Regions from separate parts of the Streptomyces sp. NPDC059832 genome, predicted to be linked through region 1. Evidence: riboswitches for the same ligand, from Rfam matches in the RefSeq annotation. Region 1 holds a riboswitch; each other region holds the start of a gene.
What was found. A riboswitch is a leader RNA that binds a small molecule or an ion and turns the genes downstream of it on or off. The one in region 1 is predicted to bind cobalamin.
Positions count from the first base shown of each region.

Region 1 (5,682 bases):
GGACGAGGTTGACCCGGTCGGCGCCGGCCGGGGCACCGCCCAGGACATGCAGGCCGTCGCGGATCTGCGCGTCCTTGATCTCGCAGAGCCAGCCGTCGAGATGCATGATGAACTCGTCGAAGCCCTCGTCCTCGGGGCGGTCTTCGAGCCCCAGGTCGTGATCGAGCTTGGCCGCCTGGATCAGGGTCCAGATCTGTGCGCGGATCGCCGGCAGCTTCGCCGGGTCCATCGCCGCGATCTGGGCGTGCTCGTCCAGGAGTTGTTCGAGCCGGGCGATGTCCCCGTAGCTGTCGGCGCGCGCCATCGGCGGTACGAGGTGGTCCACGAGGGTGGCGTGGACGCGCCGCTTGGCCTGCGTCCCCTCGCCCGGGTCGTTGACCAGGAACGGGTAGATGAGCGGGAGGTCGCCGAGGGCGGCGTCGGGGCCGCAGGCGGCGGAGAGGCCGGCGTTCTTGCCCGGCAGCCATTCCAGGTTGCCGTGCTTGCCGAGGTGGATCATCGCGTCGGCGCCGAAGCCGTTGTCGTCGGCCGGGGCGGCGATCCAGCGGTAGGCGGCCAGGTAGTGGTGCGAGGGCGGCAGATCGGGGTCGTGGTAGATCGCGATCGGGTTCTCGCCGAAGCCGCGCGGCGGCTGGATGAGGATGAGCAGATTGCCGCGGCGCAGGGCCGCGAGGACGATGTCGCCGTCCGGGTTGCTCGACCGGTCCACGAACATCTCGCCCGGGGCGGGGCCCCAGTGCTGCTCGACGGCTTCGCGGAGCTCGGCCGGGAGGGTCGCGTACCAGCGCCGGTAGTCGGCGGCCGGGATGCGGACCGGGTTGCGGGCCAACTGCTCCTCAGTGAGCCACTCCTGGTCGTGGCCGCCCGCCTCGATCAGCGCGCGGATCAGCTCGTCGCCGTCGCCCGACGCGAGGCCGGGGACCTCCTCCGTACCGAAGTCGTATCCCTCGGCGCGGAGTCGGCGCAGCAGGGCGACGGCGCTGGCCGGGGTGTCGAGGCCGACCGCGTTGCCGATCCGGGAGTGCTTGGTCGGGTACGCGGAGAGGACGAGCGCGATCCGCTTCTCGGCGGCCGGGATGTGGCGCAGCCGGGCATGGCGCACGGCGATCCCGGCGACGCGGGCGGCGCGCTCGGTGTCGGCGACGTACGCGGGCAGGCCGTCCTCGTCGATCTCCTTGAACGAGAACGGCACGGTGATCAGGCGGCCGTCGAACTCGGGGACCGCGATCTGGCTGGCGGCGTCGAGCGGGGAGACTCCCTCGTCGTTGTCTTCCCAGTCGGTGCGCGAACCGGTGAGGCAGAGGGCCTGGAGGATGGGTACGTCGAGGCCGCTGAGAACGCCCGCGTCCCAGGACTCGTCGTCACCGCCCGCCGACGCCTCGGCGGGCCGGGTGCCGCCCGCGGCGAGGACGGTCGTCACGATCGCGTCGGCGGCGCGCAGTGCTTCGATGAGTTCGGGCTCGGGGGTGCGCAGCGAGGCGACGTACAGCGGCAGCGCACGGGCGCCCGCGTCCTCGACGGCACGGCACAGGGCCTCGATGAACGCGGTGTTGCCGCTCATGTGGTGGGCGCGGTAGTAGAGCACGGCGACGACCGGGCCGTCGGTGCGCCGGGGGGTGCGCTCCAGCGGGCCCCAGGAGGGTGCCGGGGCGGGCGGGGCGAAGCCGTGGCCGGTGAGCAGGACGGTGTCGGAGAGGAAGCGGGCGAGCTGGTCCAGGTTGCCCGGCCCGCCGTGGGCCAGATAGGCATGGGCCTCGGCGGCGATGCCGATGGGGACCGTCGAGGCGGCCATCAGCTGGGCGTCGGGGGCCTGTTCGCCGGTGAGGACGACGACGGGGCGTCCGGTGGCGAGCACTTGGTCGAGGCCGTCCTGCCAGGCGCGTACCCCGCCGAGGAGGCGCACGACGACCAGGTCGACGCCGTCCAGGAGCTGTGGCAGGTCCTGGAGCGGGAGCCGGGAGGGATTGGCGTAGCGGTAGGAGACCGGGCCCTCCGAGGCGCGGGCGCTGAGCAGGTCGGTGTCGGACGTCGACAGGAGCAGGATCATGCGGCGTCGGGCCTTCCTCGGGGTGTCCACGCCCCGGGCGGTGTCGGAATGAAGCTCCCCGCTCGAACGGATCCGAGCGTGTGGGGAAGGGAGTTCCTGACTTGCCCGGCCGTGGCCGGACTCACAGTGGCGGGACCGTGCCGGACTTGCACCGGACTTCCTCCCCTGTCGCCGTCTGTGGCGACGACGTGCCGGATGGCCCGTCACTAGGCATAGTAAGGGCCGGTCAACCGATGGAGGACATACGGATCTGGTCAGATGGTCGGTATGCTCGCCGCCATGCCACGACCTGCCACTTCGCCTTCACCGCCGGGAGACGCGTCTCCCCGGGACCGCGGTGACGCCTGCCCCGGCACGCTGCGGCTGCACCGGGCGGACGACGGCGCTCTGGCCCGCGTCCGTGTTCCCGGCGGTCTGCTGACCGCGGAGCAGGCGGACGCCCTGGGGGCGTTGGCGGGGAGCCTGGGCGATGGTGAGTTGCATCTCACTTCGCGCGGCAATGTCCAGTTGCGCGGGCTGGGTCCGGACTGCGGAGGCGAACTGGCCGACGGGCTGGGCGAGGCGGGGCTGCTGCGCTCCGCGCGCCACGAGCGGATACGCAACATCGTGGCGTCGCCGCTCTCGGGGCTCGACGGCCGCGGCGCACGGGACGTCGGCCCCTGGCTGTCCGCGCTGGACGCGCTGTTGTGCGCGGGCGACCGGACGGCGGGCCTCTCGGGCAGGTTCCTGTTCGTGCTCGACGACGGACGTGGCGATGTGGACGCGCTGGGCGGCGACGTGACGTTGCTGGCGCAGGATGACGGAACGGCGCTGCTGCGGATCGGCACGGCCGGGACCGTGGTACGGATACCGGGCGCGCAGGCGCCGCAGGCCGCCCTCCTGGCGGCCGGGACCTTCCTGGATCAGGCGTCGGGCACCGGTGCCTGGCGCGTGCCGGACCTGCCCGGCGGTGCCGGATCCCTCTTCGACGAGGTCGTACGACGGTTGCGTGCGACGGGTACCGGCACCACTTCCACCGAGGACCGTGCCTGCCCGCGGAGCTCGGACGGCCCCGCCCCCGGCGTCGTGACCGGCCGGCACGACGGGGCCGCGCTGTCCGTCGGCATCCCCCTGGGGCGCGTCGGCCCGGCGCAGTGGCGGTCGTTGACGGACACGGCCCGGCACCGGGGCCGCGGTGAGTTGCGGCTGACACCGTGGCGCGGGGTCGTCGTACCGGGGGTGGAGCGGCGGCGGGCCGCAGGGCTGCTGGACGATCTGGGGGCCACCGGCCTCGTCGTCGGACCCGGCTCCCCCTGGGCCGGGGTGGGTGCCTGTATCGGCCGGCCCGGCTGCGCGAAGTCGCTGGCCGATGTGCGGGCCCAGGCGGCGGACGCGGTGGGGGCCGTGGGCCCGTTGCCGGTGTACTGGTCCGGGTGCGAGCGCCGGTGCGGCCACCCCCGCGGCGAGTGGGTGGACGTCGTCGCCACCCCCGACGGACACCGGATCTCGCTCGTACGGGGCGAGGTACGGGACGCGCCCGTGAGCGTCCCCGACAGCCCCGGTGGGCTCGCCGCCGCGGTGGCCGCGGCCCGCCGCGCGCGCGGCTGATCCCGTACACCCCACTCCCCTGTACCCGACCGTCGCACGCCCGAGGAAGAGAGCGAAAGCACTGTGCACCAGTACGAGAAGGACGGACCGGCGATCTACCGCCAGTCCTTCGCCACGATCCGTGCAGAGGCGGATCTCGCAGGCCTGCCCGCCGATGTGAGCCAGGTCGCGGTCCGCATGATCCACGCCTGCGGGATGGTCGACCTCGTCCGTGATCTCGCTTTCACCCCGGACGCGGTCGCCCGCGCCCGCGCCGCTCTGCGGGCCGGCGCACCCATCCTGTGCGATGTGGCCATGGTCGCCAGCGGCGTCACCCGCAAGCGGCTGCCCGCGGACAACGAGGTGGTGTGCACCCTGTCCGACCCGGCGGTGCCGGAACTCGCGAAGCAGCTGGGCACCACCCGCAGCGCCGCAGCCCTGGAGCTGTGGCGCGACCGGCTGGACGGCGCGGTCGTCGCCGTCGGAAACGCACCGACCGCCCTGTTCCGGCTGCTGGAGATGATCGAGGAGGGCGCGCCGCGCCCCGCCGCCGTCATCGGCGTGCCGGTCGGCTTCATCGGTGCCGCCGAGTCCAAGGACGCCCTGGCCTCGCACCCGTCCGGGCTGGAGCATCTGATCGTTCGGGGCCGTCGCGGTGGCAGCGCCATGGCGGCCGCCGCCCTCAACGCGATTGCCAGCGAGGAAGAGTAGACGTGAGCGAGCAGAAGACGGGCCGGCTGTACGGGGTCGGGCTCGGCCCCGGCGATCCGGCCCTGATGACCGTACGCGCGGTGGAGATCATCGCCGAGGCCGATGTCATCGCCTACCACAGCGCCCGGCACGGGCGGTCCATCGCCCGGTCCATCGCGGCGAAGCACATCCGTGCCGACCATGTCGAGGAGCCGCTGGTCTACCCCGTCACGACGGAGACCACGGACCACCCGGGCGGCTACCGGGGAGCGATGGAGGAGTTCTACGCCGAGGCGGCGGCCCGCCTGGCGGTGCATCTCGACGCCGGCCGCACGGTCGCCGTGCTGGCCGAGGGCGACCCGCTCTTCTACGGCTCGTACATGCACATGCACAAGCGGCTCGCCGACCGCTACCCGACCGAGGTGATCCCGGGCGTCACCTCGGTCAGCGCGGCCGCCGCGCGGCTCGGCACCCCGCTCGTCGAGGGCGAGGAGGTGCTGACCATCCTGCCCGGCACCCTGCCGGAGGAGGAGCTGACCGCCCGGCTCGCCGCCACCGACGCCGCGGTGGTCATGAAGCTGGGACGTACGTTTCCCGCCGTGCGCCGCGCCTTCGAGACGTCCGGGCGGCTGCCCGAGGCGCGGTACGTCGAGCGCGCCACGATGGCCGGGGAGCGGGTGGGCGACCTGGCCGAGGTCGACGCCGGCTCCGTGCCGTACTTCGCGGTCGCGGTCCTGCCCAGCAGGATCGGAGCGCCGCGTCCCGAACGTGCCCCGGAGGGCGGCGAGGTGACCGTGGTCGGCACCGGCCCGGCCGGGCCGCTGTGGCTGACTCCCGAGACGCGCGGGGCGCTGGCCGCCGCCGACGACCTGGTCGGCTACACCACCTATCTGGACCGGGTGCCGGTACGGCCGGGGCAGGTGCGCCACGGCTCGGACAACAAGGTCGAGTCGGAGCGCGCCGAGTTCGCCCTCGATCTGGCCCGGCGCGGACGTCGGGTGGCCGTGGTGTCGGGCGGCGACCCCGGGGTCTTCGCCATGGCGACGGCCGTCCTGGAGGTGGCGTCGCAGGACGAGTACGCGCAGGTGCCGGTGCGGGTGCTGCCGGGGGTGACCGCGGCCAACGCCGCCGCTGCCCGAGCGGGTGCGCCGCTGGGCCACGACTATGCGGCGATATCGCTCTCCGACCGGCTCAAGCCGTGGGAGGTGATCGCTGAGCGGCTGCGCGCTGCGGCGACGGCGGATCTGGTGCTCGCGCTGTACAACCCCGGTTCACGCAGCCGGACCTGGCAGGTCGGCAAGGCCCGTGACCTGCTGCTCGAACACCGCTCGCCGGACACACCCGTGGTTCTCGGCCGGGATGTGGGCGGACCCGCCGAG
Region 1 covers NZ_JBHWIY010000012.1:90,706-96,387, forward strand. The annotation lists gene cobN (cobaltochelatase subunit CobN) at 1-2,047, opposite strand, end outside; adenosylcobalamin (AdoCbl) riboswitch at 2,134-2,214, opposite strand; gene cobG (precorrin-3B synthase) at 2,315-3,634, shown strand; gene ACFV8T_RS22390 (precorrin-8X methylmutase) at 3,698-4,324, shown strand; gene ACFV8T_RS22395 (precorrin-2 C(20)-methyltransferase) at 4,327-5,682, shown strand, end outside.

Region 2 (5,682 bases), on a different contig from region 1:
GAAAGCCGGGCCACGCCTCGCCCGGACACAAGCGGAATGCTTCCGCTCCGGTTTGGAACACCCCGACGCCCCGCCTAGTTCACCTTCCGTTCACCCAGGTTGCCTACGGTCCACATGCCAATGACGTCGAACGATTGCCTGGGTAAATGGAACACATCACGCTGCTACTCGCGATTGTGATCGTGACAGCTCTAGTGTTCGATTTCACGAACGGTTTCCACGACACCGCGAACGCGATGGCGACAACCATCTCGACCGGTGCACTCAGACCGAAGACAGCGGTGGCCATGTCCGCCGTTCTCAATCTCGTCGGCGCGTTCCTGTCGGTGGAGGTCGCCAAGACGATCTCCGGCGGGATCATCAACGAGGACGGGCTGCGAACAGAAGTCATCTTCGCGGCACTCGTCGGCGCCATTCTGTGGAATCTGCTGACCTGGCTGGTCGGACTGCCGTCCAGCTCCTCGCACGCCCTGTTCGGCGGTCTGATCGGCGCGGCCGTGATGTCGGCGGGCTGGTCGTCCGTCAACGGCGGCACCGTCGTCACCAAGGTGCTGCTGCCCGCCCTCGCCGCCCCGATCGTCGCCGGTCTGGCCGCGCTGCTGGCCACCAGGCTGACGTACCGGATCGGCGGGAAGGTCCGCAACGACGCCCAGGAGAAGGCCACCGCCAAGGGGTACCGCGCGGGCCAGATCGCCTCGGCCGGACTGGTCTCCCTCGCCCACGGCACCAACGACGCGCAGAAGACCATGGGCATCATCACCCTGGCCCTGGTCACCGGCGGTGTCCTGCACCCGGGCGCCAACCCGCCGGTCTGGGTCATCGTCTGCGCCGGTACGGCCATCGCGCTCGGCACCTACCTGGGCGGCTGGCGCATCATCCGCACCATGGGCAGCGGCCTCACCGACCTCAGGCCGCCGCAGGGCTTCGCCGCCCAGACCAGCGCGGCCACCGTCATCCTGGCCTCCTCGCACCTCGGTTTCTCCCTCTCCACCACCCAGTCCTGCTCCGGCGCCGTGATGGGCGCGGGCCTCGGCCGCCAGGGCGGTGTGGTCCGCTGGTCCACCGCCACCCGGATGTTCGTCGCCTGGGGTCTGACCCTGCCGGCCGCGGGTCTGGTCGGCGCGGGCGCGGAGCTCCTCACCAAGCAGGGCACCTGGGGCGTCGTGGTCGTCGCGGTGCTGCTGGTCGCGGGTTCCGGCGCGATCTGGCTGGTGTCGCGCCGCAAGCCGGTCGGCCACGACGACGTCGCGCCGGCGGACGTCGGCATCGAGCCCGCGGGTGTCGTCACCACGGCCATCGCCGCCGTCAGCCCGCCGCCCACCGCGGCCCAGGCGACGGCCCAGAACCTCATGACCACCATTCCGGCCCCGGCCGGAACCACCCAGGACCCGGCGCGACCCGCCACCGTCTGACCCGGCCGTCTAAGGATTCAGCATGAACATCGACTGGGCAGCCCTCGGCTCCGTATTCGGCGTCTCCCTCGTTGTCACCGTCGCGCTGGTGGGCCTCTTCACCCTGGGCATCGTCGGCCTCTCCAAGCAGCCGGAACCGGCGGCGCAGGGCGGCTCCGGCGGCTCGCTGCTGCTGGCCCGCGCCGGCGCGTACGTCTGCTTCACGCTGTGCGCGGCGGCCGTCGCGTACGGCATCTATCTGATCGTCGCCTGAGCCGCTCCCGCGCACGCTCTCCCATCGGGCCGGACACCACGGGTGTCCGGCCCGATGTGGGTCTCAGCACACTGCGCCGTCGCAGGTCAACGGCAGGTTGACGGGCGTTCGCAGAGCGTGGTGGACTGCCGGAGCCAATTACGGCGACAGCAGAGGAAGCCGGTGCGAATCCGGCGCGGTCCCGCCACTGTCACCGGGGAGCGGTCCCCCACACCGGAAGTCACGGCACGCGCGAGCGGGCTGGAAGGCCGGGGGAACCGCGGATCCGGGAGCCAGGAGACTCTCGTCGCCGGTCACGTCGAACCAGGGCGCGGACCCTGAGTGAGGACATATCGCCATGCCTGGCCGCCCTGCGTCCGCTGTTCCGGCGCTCTCGACGAGAGCCGCCTGTACGAAGGTCCTCCGAGGCGCGACGGCCGGTTGAGCCGTGCGAGCCGACCGCATCTTCGCGTACGGCGCCACGGCCGGTCTGATCGGCGATCTGCTGCTCGGTGACCCCCGCAGGGGACACCCGGTCGCCGCCTTCGGGCGGGCCGCGGCGGGCGTCGAACGCCGTCTGTGGCGCGACCACCGCGGGTGGGGCGCGCTGCACACCCTCGTCTGCGCCGGAGGCGCCGCAGGTGGTGCCGCGCTGATCGCCCGCGCCGTACGCCGCAGCCCCGCCGCCTCCGTGGCGCTGACCGCGGCCGCCACCTGGTCCGTCGTCGGCGGTACGTCCCTGGGGCGCGAGGCGCGGGCCATCGGCGACGCCCTGGCGGCCGGTGACCTCGACCTGGCCCGCGAGCGGCTGCCGCATCTGTGCGGGCGCGACCCGCAGTCCCTGGACGGGCCGCAGATCGCCCGCGCCGTGGTGGAGTCCGTGGCGGAGAACACCTCGGACGCCGTGGTCGGCGCCCTGGTGTGGGGCGCGCTGGCCGGGGTCCCCGGGCTGGCCGGCTTCCGGGCCGCCAACACCCTCGACGCGATGGTCGGTCACAAGTCGCCCCGCCACCGGCGCTACGGCTGGGCCTCGGCCCGCCTCGACGACCTCGCGGGCTGGCCCGGCGCCCGGCTCACGGCCCTGCTCGCCGTGGCCGCCGGCGGGCGGCCGGGCGGAGCGGTCCGCGCCTGGCGGGCCGATGCCGCCAAGCACCCGAGCCCCAACGCGGGCCCGGTGGAAGCCTCGTTCGCGGGTGCGCTCGGCGTGCGCCTCGGCGGAACCCTCGCGTACGGCGGCCGGATCGAGCACCGCCCCGTGCTCAACGGGGAGACGGGCCGGGCCGTGGAGACCGAGGACATCGAGCGCGCGGTACGGCTGTCGCGCCGGGTGGGCGCGCTGGCCCTCGGCGTGTGCGTGGCGGGACGGATCGGCGCGGCCCTCGCCGCACGACGGATCGCGGGGCGCCGGACGGCAGCGCCTCGCATCGCAGGACGGAGAAGCACATGAGCGGCGGACTGCTGGTCGCCGGAACCACTTCCGACGCGGGCAAGAGCGTCGTGACGGCAGGCATCTGCCGCTGGCTCGTGCGCCGGGGCGTGAAGGTGGCACCCTTCAAGGCGCAGAACATGTCGCTGAACTCTTTCGTCACCCGCGAGGGTGCCGAGATCGGGCGCGCCCAGGCCATGCAGGCCCAGGCCGCCCGCGTCGAGCCGACCGCGCTGATGAACCCGGTCCTGCTCAAGCCCGGCAGCGACCGCTCCAGCCAGGTCGTCCTGATGGGGAAGCCGGTCGGCGAGATGAGCGCGCGCGGCTACCACGGGGGCAGGCAGGAAGCGCTCCTCTCCACGGTCGTGGACTGCCTGGAGCAGCTCCGGGGCACGTACGACGCGGTGATCTGCGAGGGGGCGGGCAGCCCGGCCGAGATCAATCTGCGGCGCACGGACATCGTGAACATGGGCATCGCACGGGCGGCGCGCTTCCCGGTGGTGGTCGTCGGCGACATCGACCGCGGCGGCGTCTTCGCCTCCTTCTTCGGTACGACGGCGCTGCTCGCCGCGGAGGACCAGTCGCTGATCGCCGGCTATCTCGTCAACAAGTTCCGCGGCGACGTGTCGCTGCTGGAGCCGGGCCTGGAGATGCTGCGGGACATCACCGGGCGGCCGACGTACGGGGTGCTGCCCTTCGCCCACGGCCTCGGCATCGACGAGGAGGACGGTCTGCGGGTCTCGTTGCGCGGAGCCGTGCGCGAATCGGTCGTCGCGCCGCCGCACGGCGAGGACGTGCTGCGCGTCGCGGTGTGCGCGGTGCCCCTGATGTCGAACTTCACCGATGTGGACGCGCTGGCCGCCGAGCCCGGCGTCGTCGTCAGATTCGTGGACCGCGCCGAGGAGCTGTCCGACGCCGACCTCGTCGTCGTGCCGGGCACCCGCGGCACCGTGAAGGCGCTGGCCTGGCTGCGCGAGCGCGGCCTCGCCGACGCACTGGCGCGGCGCGCGGCCGAGGGCCGGCCGGTCCTCGGCATCTGCGGCGGCTTCCAGCTCCTCGGCGAGCGCATCGAGGACGAGGTCGAGTCCCGGGCCGGGCTGGTCGAGGGCCTCGGCCTCCTCCCCGTACGCGTCCGCTTCGACCGCGAGAAGACCCTGGCCCGGCCCGTCGGCGAGGCGCTCGGCGCGCCGGTCGAGGGGTACGAGATCCACCACGGCGTGGCGGACGTACGCGGCGGAGAGGCGTTCCTGGACGGTTGCCGGGTCGGCGCCGTGTGGGGCACCCACTGGCACGGTTCGCTGGAGAGCGACGAATTCCGCCGCCGCTTCCTGACCGAGGTCGCGCGGGCCGCCGGCCGGCGCTTCGTCCCCGCTCCCGACACCGGGTTCGCGGCGCTGCGCGAGGAACAGCTCGACCGCCTCGGCGATCTCGTCGAAGAGCACGCGGACACCGACGCGTTGCTGCGGCTCATAGAGTCGGGCGCGCCGTCGGGGCTTCCCTTCATCGCCCCCGGAGCGCCCGGAGCCCCCGGAGGCCGCCGATGACCCCGGGCGCCGGCCGAGGCCGCCTTGTTCATGCCCATACACCCGCAGGAAGGATCGCCTCGTGAGCACGCATTTCCCGTTCACCGCCGTCGTCGGGCAGCAGGACCTGCAACTCGCCCTGCTGCTCAACTCCGTCGCACCGAACATCGGTGGCGTGCTCGTAAGGGGAGAGAAGGGCACCGCGAAGAGCACCGCCGTGCGCGCGCTCTCGGCGCTGCTGCCGGGGGTGGACGTCGTGTCCGGATGCCGTTTCTCCTGCGCCCCCGCGTCGCCGGACCCGGCGTGTCCCGACGGGCCCCATGAGGCGGGGACCGGTGTGTCGCGGGACGCCCGGATGGTGGAGCTGCCCGTCGGCGCGTCCGAGGACCGGCTCGTCGGGGCGCTCGACATCGAGCGGGCGCTCGCGGAGGGTGTGAAGGCGTTCGAGCCGGGCCTGCTCGCCGACGCGCATCGCGGGATTCTCTACGTCGACGAGGTCAACCTGCTCCACGACCACCTCGTGGACCTGTTGCTGGACGCGGCCGCCATGGGTGCCTCGTACGTCGAGCGCGAAGGCGTCTCGGTACGGCACGCGGCGCGCTTCCTGCTCGTCGGGACGATGAACCCCGAGGAGGGCGAACTGCGGCCGCAGTTGCTCGACCGCTTCGGGCTGACCGTCGAGGTCGCCGCGTCCCGGGAGACGGATCAGCGGGTCGAGGTCGTGCGGCGGCGTCTCGCGTACGACGACGACCCCGCGGCTTTCGCAGCCGGCTGGGCCGACGAGGAGGACGCGCTGCGGGCGAGGATCGTCGCCGCGCGTGCGCTGCTGCCCGAAGTGCGGCTCGGGGACGCGGCGTTGCGGCAGATCGCGGCGACCTGCGCGGCCTTCGAGGTCGACGGGATGCGCGCGGACATCGTGATGGCGCGGACGGCCACCGCACTGGCCGCCTGGGCGGGACGTACGGATGTGCTCGCCGAGGACGTGCGGCAGGCGGCCCTGCTCGCGCTCCCCCACCGGCGCCGGCGCAATCCGTTCGACGCGCCGGGGCTGGACGAGGACAAGCTCGACGACACGCTGGAGCAGAACCG
Region 2 covers NZ_JBHWIY010000015.1:116,524-122,205, reverse strand. The annotation lists gene ACFV8T_RS25890 (anion permease) at 147-1,412, shown strand; gene ACFV8T_RS25885 (hypothetical protein) at 1,435-1,665, shown strand; cobalamin riboswitch at 1,817-1,948, shown strand; gene ACFV8T_RS25880 (cobalamin biosynthesis protein) at 2,093-3,091, shown strand; gene ACFV8T_RS25875 (cobyric acid synthase) at 3,088-4,614, shown strand; gene ACFV8T_RS25870 (putative cobaltochelatase) at 4,676-5,682, shown strand, end outside.
Region 2: another riboswitch for cobalamin. It lies ahead of ACFV8T_RS25880 (cobalamin biosynthesis protein); the one in region 1 lies ahead of cobN (cobaltochelatase subunit CobN).

Region 3 (5,085 bases), on a different contig from region 1:
GTCCCGTCTGTCTCGCGGGGTCTGACACGCACGCTCGCCGCGTTGCCGAAATGCCCTGGTAGCTCCGCTACGAGGGCACCCCGGCGCCTTGCGATCACACGCCAGACCCCGCGAGACCCGCCCTCCGGGCGGACGACGCTACTTCTCAAACACCCCCTAGGCCGCAGTCCGCGCCCGACGGCTGCCAGAGCACTCCAAGAGGACACCGATGTCTTTGATCCGCGGTTCCCGCACGCCCAGTGCCGCCAGACCAAAAGAAACCCCGCGCGATGCGCTCGGCGAGCTGGACCAGCGCAATCTGCGGCGGCTGATGCCGCTGCTGCTGGCCGCCTACATCATGTCGTTCCTGGACCGGACCAACATCGGCCTGGCCAAGGAACGCCTGGAGGTCGACCTGGGCATCTCCGCCGCGGCCTACGGGCTGGGCGCGGGGCTGTTCTTCCTCACCTACGCGATCTCCGAGGTGCCCAGCAACCTGATCATGTACCGCGTGGGCGCCCGTTGGTGGATCACCCGGATCATGCTGACCTGGGGCGTCATCTCCGCCTGCATGGCCTTCGTACAGGGTGAGAAGTCCTTCTACGCCATGCGGCTGCTGCTCGGCGCCGCCGAGGCCGGGCTGCTGCCGGGCATCCTGCTCTACTTCACCTACTGGTTCCGCTCCGAGATCCGCGGCAGGGCCATCGGACTGCTCCTGCTCGGCGCCTCCATCGCCAGCGTCGTCGGGAACCCGCTCGGCGGACTGCTCATGGAGATGGACGGGCTCGGCGGCTGGCACGGCTGGCAGTGGATGTTCGTCATCGAGGGGGTCCCCTGCCTCTTCCTGGCATTCGCCATCTTCCGGTTCCTGCCCGACGGCCCGGCCAAGGCGCCCTGGCTGACGGCGGAGGAGGCCCGGCTGGTCCAGGACGCGGTCACCCGCGAACAGGCCGAGGGCGCCGAGGCGGCCGGCAACGGCTCCGGATCCGGCTCCCTGCTGACGGTGCTGCGCGACAAACAGATGCTGCTGGCCATCTTCGCCAACTGGACCCACCAGGTCGCCCTGTACTCCGTCGTCTACTTCCTGCCCGGCATCATCGGCGGCTGGGGCGATCTCTCGCCGTTCACCATCGGCCTGCTGACCGGACTGCCCTGGCTCACCGCGGCCGTCGGTGCCGTACTGGTGCCGCCGCGCGCGACGACACCCCGGCGCTCCCGCAACTTCGTGGTGGTCGGACTGCTGATGATGTTCACCGGCCTCATCGTCGCCGCCGTCGCCGGTCCCGTGATCGCCCTGCTCGGCTTCTGCTTCACCGGCCTGGCGTTCTTCGTCGTCCAGCCCCTGCTGTTCAACTTCCCCGCCACCCGGCTCTCGGGCAAGACCCTCGCCGGCGGCCTGGCCCTGCTCAACACCATCGGCATCACCGGCGGCTTCGTCGGCCCGTACATCATGGGCTACGCCGAGGACGCCACCGGCAACCATCTGTCCGGCCTGTGGGTGTCCATCGTCCTGCTGGCCCTCGGCGCAGTGGCGGCCACGCGGCTGCGCTTCTCCCCCAAGTCCTGAAGCGCGCTCCGGGGCGCGGGCCGGCCCGGGACCTCCCCATCGGCCGGGGCGGTCCCGCGGGCGCCCGCGCCCCGGAGCAGGTCCGGTTCCAACCTGACCACCTTGCCCCCGGAGACATCGGCCGCGCCCCACGGCCCGAGCCGGACGGACCGGGACCTGCCACGGCGACTCCCGGACGACGCGCGCCCTGGACCGACATCGTTGCCGATGTACGTGTGCTCGGCGCCGGTCCCGCATCCCGCGCCGTTCACGCTGTCTGCGATCCCTCTCGGGCGCACGTGCGCCCGTCAGTTGAAAGTCGTGTCGGAGAAATTCTGCTGCTGCCCCTGGATGACCGGGCCGGTCCGGGCGCCCTCGCTGACGCTGTTGTGAACTGTCACGGTCGGCACACCCGCCGCTGCGGGGGCGAGTTCATCCAGCAGGAGTCGCAGTTCCTGTGCTGCCGCCGGGTCCGCCCGCAGCGCTCGACGCAGTCTGAGCCGCCACTCGTCCTCGATGTCCTCCGCGACATCCGGCGCCTCACCGTCACGGGCCGAGATGAGTTCCGCCCGGGACGCTTCGAGTTCTTCGTCCACACCACCGGTTTCCTCGCCCCGAGCGAGGAAACGTGCCACTCGCGCCCGCGTCTGTGTCCAGGCGTCCGAGACCATGAGCCCCATCAAGGTCGTCGCCCCCGTCTCCGCCAGCGCCGCCAACTCCGCTTCCACGATGCCCCCGTTGTGTCGCCGTCGCGCTGCGCGCGTGTGAAGTTGCTCCTCCCACGGTAGAGAGCGGACGAGCGCTTCGGAAGCACGCCCAGGGGCGCGGCGCGGCCGAGAACCAGCCATCGGGTCGAGGATCACCGAGGCGGCGGTGTCACGCCGCTCGGGGAAGGTGCGACGCCGGAGGGTCGTGTGGCGGCCGGTGGTCCGTCGCGCGCCCCTTCAGCCTGCCCGGCCGGACCGATCCCGTGGCTCATGTCACGTTCCGGAATGTGAACTGCGGTGCCCCGGGAGCGATCCGCCCTCTAGTCTGGCCGGTGCAGCTGGTTCGCCCTGCCCGCCAGGCAGGCGCGTCGTAAGAGGGAACCCGGTGGGAATCCGGGACTGCCCCGCAGCGGTGAGCGGGAACGACCGCCGTCATACGCACTGGATCCGGACGGATCCGGGAAGCGACGGCCAGTAGGTGTCTGCCCTCGGCAGATGTGCCCGCGAGTCCGAAGACCTGCCCGTTGCCCGCACGCGACCCCTCGTGTGCGGATATCCCGGTGACCTCGTGGGCGGGTCGGCGTACATACCGGACGGAAGACCGCACCCATGGCGTGCGCATCCGTCCGGTTCGTCATCCCTTCGCGTCCGTGTCCCGTCCCGGGATCTCAAGGAGTCATCTCGCGAAGGAGATTTCCGTGACAGCACAGCCCGCAGCCGCGGCAGCACACGCCACCGTGTACGGCTACCCCCGCCAGGGTCCGGACCGGGAACTGAAGAAGGCCATCGAGGGTTACTGGAAGGGCCGGGTCACCGCCGACGCCCTCCGGGAAACGGCGGCCGGCCTGCGCCGGTCCAACTGGCGGCAACTGGCGGACGCCGGTGTCCACGAGGTGCCCACCGGCGACTTCTCCTACTACGACCACGTCCTGGACACCAGCGTCATGATCGGCGCAGTCCCCCGCCGGCACCGTGAGGCCGTCGAATCCGACGCGCTCGACGGCTACTTCGCGATGGCCCGCGGCACCCAGGACGTGGCGCCGCTGGAGATGACCAAGTGGTTCGACACCAACTACCACTACCTCGTCCCCGAACTCGGCCCGGACACCGTCTTCACCACCGACTCCACCAAGCAGGTCGCCGAGCTGAAGGAAGCCCTCGCGCTCGGACACACCGCCCGGCCGGTGCTCGTCGGCCCCGTCACGTACCTGCTGCTCGCCAAGCCCGCCCCCGGGGTGGCGGCCGACTTCGAACCGCTCACCCTGCTGGACCGTCTGCTGCCGGTCTACGCGGAGGTACTCGGCGATCTGCGCGCCACCGGCGCGGAGTGGGTCCAGCTCGACGAGCCCGCACTGGTCCAGGACCGGACGCCGGCCGAGTTGAACGCCGCTGCCCGCACGTACCGTGAACTCGGCGGCCTGACCGACCGGCCCAAGCTGCTCGTGGCCTCGTACTTCGGCCGGCTCGGCGAGGCGCTCCCCGTACTGGCGAAGGCCCCGGTGGACGGACTGGCACTGGACTTCACCGACGCCGCCGCCGCCAACCTCGCGGACCTCGCCACCGCCGGCGGGCTGCCCGGCAAACGGCTCGTCGCGGGCGTGGTCGACGGCCGCAACATCTGGATCAACGACTACGAGAAGTCGCTGGCCACCCTCGCCACACTTCTCGGCCTCGCCGACCGGGTCGACGTGGCCGCCTCCTGCTCCCTGCTGCACGTCCCCCTCGACACAGCACCCGAACGGGACATCGACCCCCAGGTCCTTCGCTGGCTCGCCTTCGCCCGGCAGAAGACCACCGAGATCGTCACTCTGGCCAAGGGGCTGGCCAGGGGCACCGGCGCCATCGCCACGGAGATCGCCGCCAACCGGGCCGACCTCGCCTCACGCGCGCACTCCCCCCTCACCCGCGACCCCGCCGTACGCGCCAGGACCGCGGCCGTCACCGACCTCGACGGCCGTCGCTCCCAGCCGTACACCGAGCGCGCCGCCGCCCAACGGGCCCACCTCGGACTGCCGTTGCTGCCCACGACCACCATCGGCTCCTTCCCGCAGACCGACGAACTGCGCACGGCCCGCGCCAACCTGCGCGCGGGCCGGATCGACACGGCCGGTTACGAGGAGCGGATCAGGGCCGAGATCGGCGAGGTCGTCGCCTTCCAGGAAAAGGCCGGCATCGACGTCCTGGTGCACGGCGAACCCGAACGCAACGACATGGTCCAGTACTTCGCCGAACAGCTCACCGGCTACCTCGCCACGCAGCACGGCTGGGTCCAGTCCTACGGCACCCGCTACGTCCGGCCGCCGGTGCTCGCGGGTGACATCTCCCGCCCCGAACCGATGACGGTGCGCTGGACCTCGTACGCCCAGTCGCTCACCGACCGTCCGGTCAAGGGCATGCTGACCGGGCCGGTCACCATGCTGGCCTGGTCCTTCGTCCGCGACGACCAACCGCTCGGCGACACCGCCCGGCAGGTCGCCCTCGCCCTGCGCGACGAGGTCGACGACCTGGAAGCCAGTGGCACCTCGGTCATCCAGGTCGACGAACCCGCCCTGCGCGAGACCCTCCCCCTGCGCGCGGCGGACCACGCCGCTTACCTGGAGTGGGCCACCGAGTCGTTCCGTCTCACCACCAGCGGCGTGCGTCCGGACACCCAGATCCACACCCACATGTGCTACGCCGAGTTCGGCGACATCGTCCAGGCCATCGACAACCTCGACGCCGACGTCATCAGCCTGGAGGCCGCCCGCTCCCACATGCAGGTCGCCCGCGAACTCGCCGCGCACGGCTACCCGCGCGAGGCCGGACCCGGTGTCTACGACATCCACTCCCCGCGCGTGCCCGATGCGGACGAGG
Region 3 covers NZ_JBHWIY010000022.1:4-5,088, forward strand. The annotation lists gene ACFV8T_RS30425 (MFS transporter) at 209-1,546, shown strand; gene ACFV8T_RS30430 (hypothetical protein) at 1,834-2,253, opposite strand; cobalamin riboswitch at 2,555-2,772, shown strand; gene metE (5-methyltetrahydropteroyltriglutamate--homocysteine S-methyltransferase) at 2,931-5,085, shown strand, end outside.
Region 3: another riboswitch for cobalamin. It lies ahead of metE (5-methyltetrahydropteroyltriglutamate--homocysteine S-methyltransferase); the one in region 1 lies ahead of cobN (cobaltochelatase subunit CobN).

Region 4 (5,682 bases), on a different contig from region 1:
CCGGGTCCAGAAGGTTCTTGTCGGCGTCGGTGGAGCTCATTACTGGCAGGCCTCGCAGGACTCGGGGTTTTCGAGGGAGCAGGCGATGGCGTCCGCGTCGGGCGCCGAAGCCTGCTGTACGGGAATGGGGGCGGCGGTCGCGGCCTGGCCGGAGGCGGCACGGGCGATCCGGGTCGCCGGGCGCGAGCGCAGGTAGTACGTCGTCTTCAGCCCCTGCTTCCAGGCGTACGCGTACATCGAGGAGAGCTTGCCGATCGTCGGCGTCTCCAGGAACAGGTTCAGCGACTGGCTCTGGTCCAGGAACGGCGTACGGGCCGCCGCCATGTCGATCAGGCCGCGCTGCGGGATCTCCCACGCCGTGCGGTACAGCGCCCGCACGTCCTCCGGGATCCAGGCGAAGCCCTGCACCGAGCCGCTGGCCTCGCGCAGCGCCTCACGGGTCCGCGCGTCCCACACCCCGAGCTGCTTCAGCTCATCCACCAGGTACGCGTTGACCTGGAGGAACTCACCGCTGAGCGTCTCGCGCTTGAAGAGGTTGGAGACCTGCGGCTCGATGCACTCGTAGACCCCCGCGATCGAGGCGATCGTCGCCGTCGGCGCGATGGCGAGCAGCAGCGAGTTGCGCATCCCGCTCTTCGCGACGCGGGCGCGCAGCGCGTCCCACCGCTCCGGCCAGTTCAGCTCGGTGTCGTAGTGGTCGGGGTGCAGCACACCGCGCGCGGCGCGCGTCTGCGACCAGGCGGGCAGCGGGCCGGACCGCTCGGCCAGCTCGCACGACGCCTCGTACGCGGCGAGCATGATCCGCTCGGAGATCCTCGTGGAGAGCGCGCGGGCCTCGGGGGAGTCGAAGGGCAGCCGCAGCTGGAAGAAGACGTCCTGGAGACCCATGGCGCCCAGGCCCACCGGGCGCCACTTCGCGTTGGAGCGGCCGGCCTGCTCGGTCGGGTAGAAGTTGATGTCGACGACCCGGTCGAGGAAGGTCACGGCGGTGCGGACGGTGGCGTCCAGCCGCTCCCAGTCGATGTCACCGTCGGCGACGAACGCGCCGAGGTTGACCGAGCCCAGGTTGCAGACCGCCGTCTCGCCGTCGTCGGTGACTTCCAGGATCTCGGTGCACAGGTTCGAGGAGTGGACGACGCTGCCCGGCTCTGCGGTCTGGTTCGCGGTCCGGTTGGAGGCGTCCTTGAACGTCATCCAGCCCTGGCCGGTCTGCGCGAGGGTGCGCATCATCCGGCCGTACAGCTCGCGGGCCGGGATCGACTTGCGGGCCAGCCCCTTCGCCTCGGCGGCCCGGTACGCGGCGTCGAACTCGTCGCCCCACAGGTCGACGAGACCGGGTACGTCGGCGGGCGAGAACAGCGACCAGTCGCCGTCCGCGTCGACCCGGCGCATGAACTCGTCCGGGATCCAGTGCGCCAGGTTGAGGTTGTGCGTACGCCGCTGGTCCTCACCCGTGTTGTCGCGCAGCTCCAGGAACTCCTCGATGTCCGCGTGCCAGGTCTCCAGGTACACGGCGGCGGCGCCCTTGCGGCGGCCCCCCTGGTTGACCGCGGCGACGGAGGCGTCGAGCGTCTTCAGGAACGGCACGATGCCGTTGGAGTGCCCGTTGGTGCCACGGATCAGCGAACCGCGGGAGCGGATGCGGGAGTACGACAGACCGATGCCGCCCGCGTGCTTCGAGAGCCGGGCCACCTGGTGGTAGCGGTCGTAGATCGAGTCGAGCTCGTCCAGCGGGGAGTCCAGCAGGTAGCAGGAGGACATCTGCGGGTGCCGGGTGCCGGAGTTGAAGAGCGTGGGGGAGGAGGGAAGGTAGTCGAGCCGGCTCATCAGCCCGTACAGCGCCGCCACTTCGTCCACCGCGCGCTGCGAGTCGTCCTCGGCGAGCCCGGACGCGACCCGCAGCATGAAGTGCTGGGGCGTCTCGATGACCTGGCGGGTGTGCGGGTGGCGCAGCAGATAGCGGCTGTGCAGGGTCCGCAGACCGAAGTAGCCGAAGCGGTCGTCCGCGCCGTCGGCGAGCGAACGCGCCACCAGCGCGTCCAGCGCGGCCGCGTGGCGGGCGACGAACTCGGCGGTACGGTCCGCGATCAGGCCCTCGCGGTGCCCGACGGCGACCGAGGCGGAGAAGGAGACCGCGCCCTGGCCGGCCGCCTCGTCCGCGATGGTGAGGGTCAGGAGCCGGGCGGCGAGCCGGGAGTAGGCGGGGTCCTCGGAGATCAGGCCCGCGGCGGCCTCGGTGGCCAGCGAGCGCAGCTCGGCCTCGTCCGCTCGGGCGCTGCGACCGCGCAGCGCGGCAGCGGCGACGCGGCCGGGGTCGGTGTCGGGCAGATCGGCGGTGAGGTCGGTCAGGGTCCGCAGCAGTGCGGTTCCCGGTCCGTCCTGTGCGACTGCCTCGGACTCGGCTGCTGCGGACACGGCGACTGAAGCCGGATCGGCTGGCGCGATGGTCACGTGGTGCTCTCCCTCGCTCGGCTCGGGGCCGGCGGGGAACGGGGCAGCCCTACGGGCGCGTACCCGGGGCAGGGCAGCACTCCGCACGGCGTCCACCGGCCCAACCGCGAGGCCCGGACGTCTGGGCATCCGGTTCGGTCGAGCCGGATGCGCTGCCGGCAGGTCATCGGACTGACTCGGGGGTGCACAAAAGCGCACTGAATACACCGTTGCGGGACAGTTCCGGATTCGCACCGGATTCCCCTGCGGCGACAGCGAGGACGAGCATACATGTGGGGGCTGCCCGATGAGGCAGCCCCCACATGTTGTGTCGCGCCGGTCGGGGCGGGCCCACAGAACGAGCCGTACGGCCCTTTCCCGGGCCGCCCGGCCGGATCGAACCGACGGCCCGCCGTGCCCCGCTGGAGGGGGCTCGACGGGCCGTCGACGGGCCGTTGGCGCGAGTCTCAGTGACCGCCCGGCGCCCCCGCCGTGGCCGGCGGGAGCTCCGTGCTGACGCCCGGGTCGCCCGCGTCGGCCGTGTAGTCGGACGGGGAGGTCTCGTCGATCCCGGCGGGCGCCTTCACGGCGTTCAGGACGAAGGTGAGCACCACCGTCACCACCACGTTCAGCACGAACGCGGTGAGGCCGATGTAGCCGATCTCGCCGATGCCGGGGATCTCCTTGGAGGACCCGCCGAAGTGCGCCTGGGTCGGGCTGGCGACCCCGTACGCGGCCACCGTCCCGTACACCATGCCGACCGCCCAGCCCGCGAGCAGCGCCCAGCGGTGGAACCAGCGGGTGAACAGGCCGCCGACCAGGGCCGGCATCGTCTGGAGGATCCAGATGCCGCCGAGCAGCTGGAAGTTGATCGCGACCGTCTTGTCCATGGTGAGGACGAAGGCGAGCGCGCCGACCTTGACCAGCAGCGACACCAGCTTGGAGACCTTGGTCTCCTGCTCCGGGGTCGCGTCCGGCTTCAGGAAGTCCTTGTAGATGTTGCGGGTGAAGAGGTTCGCCGCGGCGATCGACATGATCGCGGCGGGCACCAGCGCGCCGATGCCGATGGCGGCGAACGCGACGCCCGCGAACCAGTCCGGGAACATGGTCTCGAACAGCTGGGGGATGGCCAGCTGCCCGTTGTCCACCTTGATCCCGGCGGCGATGGCCATGAAGCCGAGCAGCGCCAGCAGGCCCAGCATCAGCGAGTACAGCGGCAGGATCGTGGTGTTGCGCCGGATCACGTTGCGGCTGCGACTGGAGAGCGTCGCCGTGATCGAGTGCGGATACATGAACAGCGCCAGCGCCGAGCCCAACGCCAGGGTGGCGTAACCCCATTGGCCGGCCTCGCCCGGTGCGAGCGCGCCGCGCGGCTTGCCGGTGGCCGGGTTGGTCCGGGAGAACGCCTCGCCCGCCTTGGCGAAGATGTCGTCGAAGCCGCCCAGCTTGATCGGGATGTAGATGATCGCCACCGCGATGACCAGGTAGATCAGTCCGTCCTTGACGAACGCGATCAGCGCGGGCGCCCGCAGGCCGGACGAGTAGGTGTACGCGGCGAGCACCGCGAACGCGATCAGCAGCGGCAGGTCCTTGATGAACCAGTGGGTGTTCTCGCCGCCGCCGACGCCCATCACGTCCAGCACCGCCTGGATGCCGACGAGTTGGAGCGCGATGTACGGCATCGTGGCGAGGATGCCCGTGATGGCGACCGCCAGCGAGAGGCTCTTAGAGCCGAAGCGCCCACGGACGAAGTCCGAGGTGGTGACGTACCCGTGCTTGTGCGAGACCGACCAGAGCCGCGGCAGGAAGGTGAAGATCAGCGGGTACACGAGGATCGTGTAGGGCACGGCGAAGAAGCCCGCCGCGCCCGCCGCGTAGATCGCCGCCGGAACGGCGACGAAGGTGTACGCGGTGTACAGGTCGCCGCCGAGCAGGAACCAGGTGACCCAGGTGCCGAACGACCGTCCGCCCAGGCCCCATTCGTCGAGGCTGGCCTCGTTCTCGGCCTTGCGCCAGCGCGCCGCCAGGAAGCCCATGACCGTGACGGCCACGAAGAAGAAGATGAAGACGCCGAGCGCGACGCCGTTCACACCGTCCTTCATGCCGACTCACCTCCCTTGCGGGCGCGCTGGTCACGCTGCCACAGCTTGTACGCGGTCATCGTGAGCGCGGTGGAGATCAGCACCCAGAGCATCTGGTACCAGTAGAAGAACGGAATGCCGATGAAGGTGGGGTCCACCTTCGCGTACGAACTCACCCAGAGCATCGCCACGAACGGCGCGACGAGACAGAGGGCGATGACCACCCGGACCGGTGTGACGGTGGGTGGTTTTCCTTCTGGGTCTGCTGGCATGCGGCGACTCCGTCCCCTCGCTGATCACCTTGTAATGCGCAGGAAATCTAGGGGAGGCTTCCGGTCACCGTCACCCCCTGTCCGCATTGCGGTCCGGAAACGGTCCGCAGATCGGGTACGTATGCTCGAAAACCCGCCAACTGTACGGCAGTTGGTCCGTACCAGGGCATGCGAAAGGCCCCCGTGGAGTGGTGCGTTCCACGGGGGCCGCGAGCGACGTTCCGTACGGGCGGGACGGCTGGGGTCCGTCCCCGCGCCGGGGTCAGTCCGTGGGCCGCTTCAGGCGCGCCACGAACTTGTACCGGTCGCCGCGGTAGACCGAGCGCACCCACTCCACCGGCTCGCCCTGTCCGTCGAGCGAGTGCCGGGAGAGCATCAGCATCGGCAGACCCACGTCCGTGCCGAGCAGGCCGGCTTCGCGCGGGGTGGCCAGCGAGGTCTCGATGGTCTCCTCGGCCTCGGCCAGCCGTACGTCGTACACCTCCGCCAGCGCGGTGTAGAGGGAGGTGTACTTCACCAGCGAACGGCGGAGTGCGGGGAAGCGTTTGGCCGAAAGGTGGGTGGTCTCGATCGCCATCGGCTCGCCGCTGGCCAGCCGTAGCCGCTCGATCCGCAGCACCCGGCCGCCGGTGGTGATGTCGAGCAGTCCCGCGAGCGTGTCGTCGGCCGTCACATAGCCGATGTCCAGCAGCTGGGAGGTCGGTTCGAGGCCCTGGGCGCGCATGTCCTCGGTGTACGAGGTGAGTTGCAGGGCCTGCGAGACCTTCGGCTTGGCCACGAAGGTGCCCTTGCCCTGGATGCGCTCCAGCCGGCCCTCGACGACCAGCTCCTGGAGCGCCTGGCGCACGGTGGTGCGCGAGGTGTCGAACTCGGCGGCCAGGGTCCGCTCCGGCGGCACG
Region 4 covers NZ_JBHWIY010000011.1:20,873-26,554, forward strand. The annotation lists gene ACFV8T_RS20705 (ribonucleotide-diphosphate reductase subunit beta) at 1-40, opposite strand, end outside; gene ACFV8T_RS20710 (ribonucleoside-diphosphate reductase subunit alpha) at 40-2,451, opposite strand; cobalamin riboswitch at 2,591-2,732, opposite strand; gene mctP (monocarboxylate uptake permease MctP) at 2,898-4,532, opposite strand; gene ACFV8T_RS20720 (DUF3311 domain-containing protein) at 4,529-4,783, opposite strand; gene ACFV8T_RS20725 (GntR family transcriptional regulator) at 5,046-5,682, opposite strand, start outside.
Region 4: another riboswitch for cobalamin. It lies ahead of ACFV8T_RS20710 (ribonucleoside-diphosphate reductase subunit alpha); the one in region 1 lies ahead of cobN (cobaltochelatase subunit CobN).